DNA from 2 places in the Collimonas sp. GW821-FHT07E08 genome. Region 1 is predicted to be linked to the other one. Evidence: predicted binding sites of a transcription regulator. Region 1 holds the regulator's gene; the other holds the start of a gene.

Region 1 (3,928 bases):
GGTTGCCGCCGTCGACGCGCGCCAGCAGGTTGCCGTTGAAGAAAACGCTGACCCGGCTGGTGGTGATTTCGCCATTGCCTTTTTGCAGGCGGAACACGTAGTCCCAGCGATCTTCATGGAACAGGTCGGTCAGCAGCGGCGTGCCGAGCGCGAAACGCACTTGTTCCCGCGTCATGCCTTCTTTAACTTGTGCCAACATTTCTTTCGAGACAAAATTTCCCTGCTGGATGTCGATCCGGTAAGGAGAGAAGATGCCCAGGAAGCGCCGATGCTTGACGGTTTGCACCCCGCTGGTATCGGTGACCACAGGGGCCGCCGCCGGATCTGCGCTGGCGGCGGGCTGGTCGAGCAGGGGTTTTTTTGAAGCGCAGCCGGCCAGGGCGGCCATGAAGACAACTGCAGCGGTCAAAGCGGAGGTACGGACAGGGGAGAGCAACATTCGCATAAGGATCTCAATTGATTGAGCAACTGTGCTAAAACGCTATATGATAAAGCAGATCATCCATTTGTGACCAAAACATGCCGAACAATCCATCCGAACTGAAAGCCAGCGGCCTCAAAGCCACGTTGCCACGCCTCAAAATCCTGGAAATCTTCCAGAATAGCGAAGTACGCCACCTGAGCGCCGAGGACGTTTATAAAATCCTGCTGAGCGACAACCTCGATGTAGGCCTGGCGACCGTGTACCGCGTACTGACCCAATTCGAGCAGGCCGGGCTGTTGCAGCGCAATCATTTTGAAACCGGCAAGGCCGTGTTTGAACTCAATGAAGGCTCGCACCACGACCATCTGGTTTGCCTGGATTGCGGCCTGGTGGAAGAGTTTTACGACGAAGAAATTGAAAAGCGCCAGAAAATCGTCGCCAAGGAACACGGTTTCGAAATCGCCGACCATGCGCTGGCGCTGTACGGCCATTGCCGCGATTGCCGCAAGAAAAAAGGCTGATGCCAGTTCTTACGCTGCCTTGCGCTTGCGCGCCTTCGGCGCCGGCTTGGCATTAGCCTTGCGCACCGCTGCCGCATAGGCCAGGCGCGCCCAGGGCGTCATCGCCGCAGCTGAATCCATCGCGTCTTCAGGCGCCGACCAGTAGCTCATCTCAATGGTTTTTCCTTTGCTTTCGAAGACGCAGGGCGTGCATCCGGCGGCGGCGAACTGCGGCCGGGTTTGGTCGTCGGTCTTGAGATACAGGACGCCATCGGCAACCAGGGCGATCATCACGCTATCGTGGTAGACGCCGTAGCCGCCGAACATCCTGCGCGCGCTGATGGCGCCCAGCGGCGCCAGCAGCTCGCGGATATAGTCGATGACGGCGTCGTTGCGGGACATGTTCCAGGCGGGTTCAGCTATGGCTCAAGGCGTTCGACAGCAGCTTGGCGGTGATATTGACGATCGGGATCACGCGTTCATACGCCATCCGGGTCGGGCCGATCACGCCCAGCGTGCCGACAATCTTGCCGTTGACCTCGTAGGGCGCGGTCACCACGCTCATTTCGTCCATCGGCACCAGCTGCGATTCGCCGCCGATGAAAATCTGGACGCCGGTGGCCTTGCCCGAGATGTCGAGCAGCTGCATCAGGCCGGTCTTTTGCTCGAACATGTCGAACAGCTTGCGCAAGGAATCCATGTTCGAGGACAAGTCGGTGACGCTGAGCAGGTTGCGTTCGCCCGAAATCACCACTTCGTCGCTGTTGTCGGTCATGGCGTCGCTGCCGGCTTCGACCGCGGCCTGCATCAGCCAGGTCATGTCGTCGCGCAGCTTGCGCAGTTCGCCCTGCAGGCGCAGGCGGACATCGTCCAGGCTGAGCCCGCCGTAATGCTGGTTGATGTAATTGGCGGCCTGCACCAGCTTGGCCGGGCTGTAGTCGACATCGGTCAGCAGCAGCCGGTTCTGGACGTCGCCGTTGGGGCTGACGATCACCAGCAGGATGCGTTTTTCCGACAGCCGCAGGAATTCGATCTGCTGGAAAATCGATTCGCGCCGCGGCGACAGCACCACTCCCGCAAAATGCGATAGAGATGACAACACTTGTGCCGCATTGGCAATGATCTTTTGTTGCGAATTTGGCTGCAGCCGCGCCTGCATCTTCGATTCCAGCGCGGTTTCGTCAATCGGCTCGACCGTCAGCAGGGTGTCGACAAACATGCGGTAGCCGCGCGGGGTAGGCACCCGGCCGGCAGAGGTGTGGGGACTGGCGACAAAGCCCATTTCCTCAAGGTCCGCCATGATGTTGCGTATCGTCGCCGGCGACAGTTCCAGGCCCGAGATCTTGGACAAGGCACGCGAGCCAACCGGCTGGCCGTCGGCGATATACCGTTCGACCAGGGCTTTGAGCAGGGTTTGAGCGCGATTATCTAGTTGCATATGGTTGTATTTTAGCGAGCGCCGGGCTTGCGTGCCAGCGGCTTATGCATGCACTTATACACTGTTTTAGCGGCTAACCGCGGTTTGTTCCAGCCACGCCTCCAGCTCAAGCAGGCTGGCGCAGCTGGCCTGGGCGCTGATGCCGGCCGGCAGCACGCGCTCGAAACGGTTGATCCAGACCGCCTGCAAACCGGCTTGCTGGGCGCCGGCCACGTCCAGCAAGGGGTCGTCGCCGACATACACCGCTTGTTCCGGCGCCACGTTCAGCGCTGCGCAAGCCGCATGGAAAATGCTGGGATCGGGTTTGGCGCAGCCGAAGCTGTGGGCCGCGATCGATGCCTGGAAATGCTGGGCCAGGCCGATTTTGCCAAGATCGGCGAAACCGTTCGAGACCGTACCCAGCGGCAGGCGCCGGCTGAGCCGCACCAAGGCCGGCTGGACGTCGGCGAACGGCGTCACCGCGTGGCGCGCTTCGGAAAATACCGCCATCGCCGCATCCACTTTGCCGGCGTCTTCGCCGACGCTGTTGAAAGCAATCGTCAGCGCCGCATGGCGCAGCCGCCACAGGTCGAACTTGAACACCGGGTTGCTCGCCGCCAGTTCCATGCGCTGCCGGCGCAGGCTCTCGATGGTGAACTCGCGGGCGACCGCGGGAGCATTCTGGCGCAGCCAGTCGAACAGCAGTTGTTCGGCGCGCGCGATCACCGGCACGATCGGCCACAGCGTATCGTCGAGGTCGAACAGCACCGCTTTGACGGCCGGCGATTTGCCGGGCCGGAAACCAGGGAAGATAGCTGAATTATTCGTCAGGGCCATGTGCGTATCCTTCATTGCAAGCCTAAATTATGGTCTAATCGCCAGCATGTGGCCTATAAAATTACCTTCTCAAGCGGTTTTGCTAGAACCTATGCCGAAAACCATTGCGATCGTCGGCAAGTATTTCGCCGCCGGCATTTCCGAGTCGCTGACTGAAATCGCCGATTTCCTGCAAGGACGCGGCCACCATGTGGTGCTGGAGACCGAGACTGCGCAGAACGTTGCGCTGCCGATCGCTGCGATGACGCCGGCCCAGATCGGCCAGCAGGCTGACGCCGCGATCATTGTCGGCGGCGATGGCACCATGCTGGGCATTGCGCGCCAGCTGGCTCCTTACGATGTGCCCTTGATCGGCATCAACCAGGGTCGCCTCGGTTTCATCACCGATATCTCGCTGGAGCGCATGCTGCCGGTGCTGGGCGAAATGCTGGACGGTAAAGTCGAATCGGAACGGCGCAGCCTGTTGCAAGGCTCGGTCATGCGCGACGGCCAGCAGATCTTCAGCGCGCTGGCGTTCAACGACGTGGTGGTGGCGCGCGGCGCCGGATCGGGCATGGCGGAACTGATGGTCGAGGTCGACGGCCGCTTCATGTACAACCAGCGTTCCGACGGCCTGATCGTGGCGACGCCGACCGGCTCGACCGCGTATTCCCTGTCCGCCGGCGGCCCTTTGCTGCATCCCTCGCTGGGCGGCATCGTGCTGGTGCCGATTGCGCCGCATGCGCTGTCGAACCGGCCTATCGTGATCCC
Region 2 (3,928 bases), on a different contig from region 1:
ATTTGCTGCGTGTGCTGCTGGCGTCGGCGGCCACCGAAGGATAGAGCGCGCTGCCGACGGAACCCGCCGTGGCGCGCGCCTGGGCAATGCGCGCCAGCGCCTGCGCCACGCTGGGATTGCTGGCCTCGGCCGTGGCGACCAGCTCAGCTACCAGCGGATCGTCGAATTGCGACCACCAGTGCGCCAGGTCAGTCGCGCCATCAGCGCCCGCCGGCTTCGGCAAAGCGCTTTGAAATTGCGGCAGCACCGCTTGTGATGAGGTAGCTGGCGTGGGCACCTGGTAGGTAGGCCCGACAACGCAACCGGCGATCACCGACAGCAGGGGTACGCTGCCGAGCATCTTGAATAAACGCATCCTTTTCCCTTACATGATTTTTTGAGGGGCTCCCAAATGCGGGATTTTTAATTGTTTTAGCTGCTTTACTGGGTATGGCGCTGTCTGTGATTCTGTCTGTGATTATTTGCTGCAACTCTCCAATGTACAGTGTGTATCGACACTGTAAAGAGGAAAATTGCTGCCGGGTATGCGATTGCGACAAGCTGCAGAATCGTGGGAATCAATCGACTAAAACACGGGATGAAATGCAATCGGACCGAATCGCAAGAAATAACAGCAAAAAAATATCAATTTATCTACTACAGATACATCGCGAAATTTCTGCGCAGCAATAATAACTTGCTTCCACCCTGTTTAGTAAGTGCCATACCGCTTCCGCGGTGTGGAACCAGGCGCCGGCGGATGCCGGAAATACGGTGGAAGGCAGGTGCTTCGGGGCAGCGCCATGCATGATGCCCGATTTTTTTGCACGATCATTAACCGATCATGAAGACTGGGGAATTAGAACAGCTCGTCCAACTGCTCGAAATAACGGCGTTTATCCGGTTGGTCGGGCTCGCCGAGCGCGGCCATGATTGTCTCGGCCTTGGCTTCGGCGGCCTGGTCGCGCAGCTCGCGGTGGGCGAAGGCTATGTCCAGCCAACGATCGGCAATGCCACCGCGGCCAAGATCGATGAAGAACAGCCGTTCGCGCGCATCGACGAAAACGTTGTTGCCGCACAGGTCGCCGTGCGAAAACACCGGATCCGGACGCGGCACGTGAGCCCGCAGGTGGGCGACCAGTTTGGCTGGCGTGTCCAGCCCCGGCCAGGCATCAAGGTCGTGGTCGGGATCGATCAGGTTCTTCGCTAACAAGATGTCCAGTTCTCGCAGACGCACCGGCACACTGGCATCGAATGGGCAGTTGGACACGGATACTTGCTGGAGCTTGCGCAGCGCTTCGCCGAACAGCGTCGAAACAGGCCGGCCGGCAGCGATGCAGGCGGCCAGCGGCCGCCCTGGCACCGCCCGCGTAACCATGAACGCCTCGCCATCGCGCTCGGCAGTGGCAACCACCTCTGGAACGTGCAGGCGTCCAGACAGCCAATCAAGCACCTGTGCTTCGCGACGCACGCTGTAGGTGGTATCGGCATAGGCCGCCGGCGAAGACTTCAGGAAGAAGCGCTCGCCGCCGCGCCGGAACTCGTGCACCGCACAGGGAGATTCCCCGATCTTGTCGGTTATCAAGTCGGCATCGCCGATGAAGCGGCGAATGGTGGAAGGCAGGTCGAGGCTCATGCGCAGATCGAGAAATCTAATCGATTTTGATCGCCGTCTCCCATTAAACATGGGCTCGAAATCACGATCGCAAAATTATTTTCAATGAAAAAGAAGGAAATCCATGGTGGCAATTAAACATCAATAGTTATAAAAAAACAATATTGATAAAGAATCAGTCCGGTGCGGCTACTCAAATATTTTCGTGGATGTTTAGTGTTGCTAGCTGCCGTACTTGGATAGAAGGACGTTGCTCAAGGGCTAGCCATAGGGGAATTCAGGATCAGGTGAACCACGTTCAAACTTGAGTGAATTTCGACGGATTATCCGGCGAACCCGAATGCGGGCTTGAAAAATCGACGGAGCGTCCCTATACTTAGCACTCGTTAGGAGAGAGTGCTAACAATCTCCTCGACCTAGTCACTCGCATGCAATAACAAGGCAATGCAGAGCGGTCAGTTTACTTTGCTGCGATATTGCTGCAAATACAAATAACCTGTTGAATCTTAAGGAGTCACATATGAATCTTCGTCCTTTGCACGATCGCGTTATCGTCAAGCGTCTCGACCAAGAAACCAAAACCGCATCGGGTATCGTGCTGCCGGAAGCTGCTGCTGAAAAGCCGGATCAAGGTGAAGTCCTGGCCGTCGGCAACGGCAAGATTCTGGAAAACGGCAACGTCCGTGCGCTGGCAGTCAAGGTTGGCGATCGCGTCCTGTTCGGCAAATACTCCGGTCAAGCTGTCAAGATCGACGGCCAGGAACTGCTGGTTATGCGCGAAGAAGATCTGTTTGCCGTAGTCGAAGGCAAGTAATCCGACCGATTCGGATGGCTATCAATAGACAGTCTCTGCAATTTCACGGTTTTATCTGATCAGTTGGGGACAGAGTAATTCGTCGCACGGCGGCGACTCTTAAACCCTACCCGGGCAGCTCTGTCCCGCAATGAGTCTTAATAGGAGAATCAAACATGGCAGCAAAGCAAGTAGTTTTCGGCGATGAAGCACGCGCCAAGATCGTCAATGGCGTCAACATCCTGGCTAACGCCGTCAAGGTAACTCTGGGTCCTAAGGGCCGCAACGTCATCCTGGAACGCAGCTTCGGCGCGCCGACCGTGACCAAGGACGGTGTTTCGGTTGCGAAAGAAATCGAACTGAAAGACAAGCTGGAAAACATGGGCGCGCAGCTCGTGAAAGAAGTTGCTTCCAAGACTTCCGACAACGCCGGCGACGGTACCACTACCGCTACCGTGCTGGCACAAGCCATCGTGCGCGAAGGCTTCAAGTACGTTGCCGCCGGTTTCAACCCTACCGACCTGAAGCGCGGCATCGACAAGGCTGTTGTCGCTATCGTCGCTGAAATCAAGACACTGTCGAAGCCAACCACCACCAGCAAGGAAATCGCTCAAGTCGGTTCGATCTCGGCTAACTCCGACACCGACATCGGCGACATCATCGCCAAGGCAATGGATAAAGTCGGCAAAGAAGGCGTGATCACCGTCGAAGACGGCAAATCGCTGGAAAACGAACTGGACATCGTCGAAGGCATGCAATTCGACCGCGGCTACCTGTCGCCATACTTCATCAACAACCAGGAAAAACAGGTTGTTGCCCTGGAAAACCCGTTCGTCCTGCTGTTCGACAAAAAAGTGTCGAACATCCGTGACCTGCTGCCGATCCTGGAACAAGTCGCCAAGTCCGGCCGTCCTCTGCTGATCATCGCAGAAGATGTCGAAGGCGAAGCGCTGGCTACCCTGGTTGTGAACAACATCCGCGGCATCCTGAAGACCGCAGCTGTCAAGGCTCCAGGCTTCGGCGACCGTCGTAAAGCCATGCTGGAAGACATCGCTATCCTGACCGGCGGCCAAGTGATCGCTGAAGAAGTCGGCCTGACGCTGGAAAAAGCTACCCTGGCAGAACTGGGCCAAGCCAAGCGTATCGAAATCAGCAAGGAAAACACCACCATCATCGACGGCGCCGGCGAAGCCATCACCATCGAAGCTCGCGTCAAGCAAATCCGTGCGCAGATCGAAGAAGCAACTTCGGACTACGACCGTGAAAAACTGCAAGAACGCGTTGCCAAGCTGGCCGGCGGCGTTGCGCTGATCCGCGTTGGTGCTGCAACCGAAGTTGAAATGAAAGAAAAGAAAGCACGCGTTGAAGATGCTCTGCACGCAACCCGCGCAGCAGTTGAAGAAGGCGTTGTTCCAGGCGGCGGCGTGGCATTCCTGCGCGCACGTGCTGCAGTCAAGGACCTGAAAGGCGACAACGCCGACCAGGAAGCCGGCATCAAGATCGTGCTGCGCGCGATCGAAGAGCCGCTGCGCCAGATCGTA

What was found. Region 1 encodes HrcA, which represses chaperone genes, less so after heat shock. Its sites were predicted from a motif close to TTAGCACTCNNNNNNNNNGAGTGCTAA; they were not measured.
Region 2: groES (co-chaperone GroES) is a predicted target of HrcA. The motif match lies at 1,971-1,997, and genes of this name have one in related genera.

Annotation. Positions count from the first base shown of each region.
Region 1 is NZ_JBWKQR010000008.1:153,692-157,619, forward strand. Features, by position in the region: gene AC07RZ_RS12340 (outer membrane protein assembly factor BamE) at 1-388, opposite strand, end outside; gene fur (ferric iron uptake transcriptional regulator) at 520-945, shown strand; gene AC07RZ_RS12350 (TfoX/Sxy family protein) at 955-1,326, opposite strand; gene hrcA (heat-inducible transcriptional repressor HrcA) at 1,340-2,362, opposite strand; gene AC07RZ_RS12360 (HAD family hydrolase) at 2,429-3,178, opposite strand; gene AC07RZ_RS12365 (NAD kinase) at 3,225-3,928, shown strand, end outside.
Region 2 is NZ_JBWKQR010000011.1:225,420-229,347, forward strand. Features, by position in the region: gene AC07RZ_RS16335 (efflux transporter outer membrane subunit) at 1-355, opposite strand, end outside; gene AC07RZ_RS16340 (APH(3') family aminoglycoside O-phosphotransferase) at 839-1,615, opposite strand; gene groES (co-chaperone GroES) at 2,115-2,408, shown strand; gene groL (chaperonin GroEL) at 2,564-3,928, shown strand, end outside.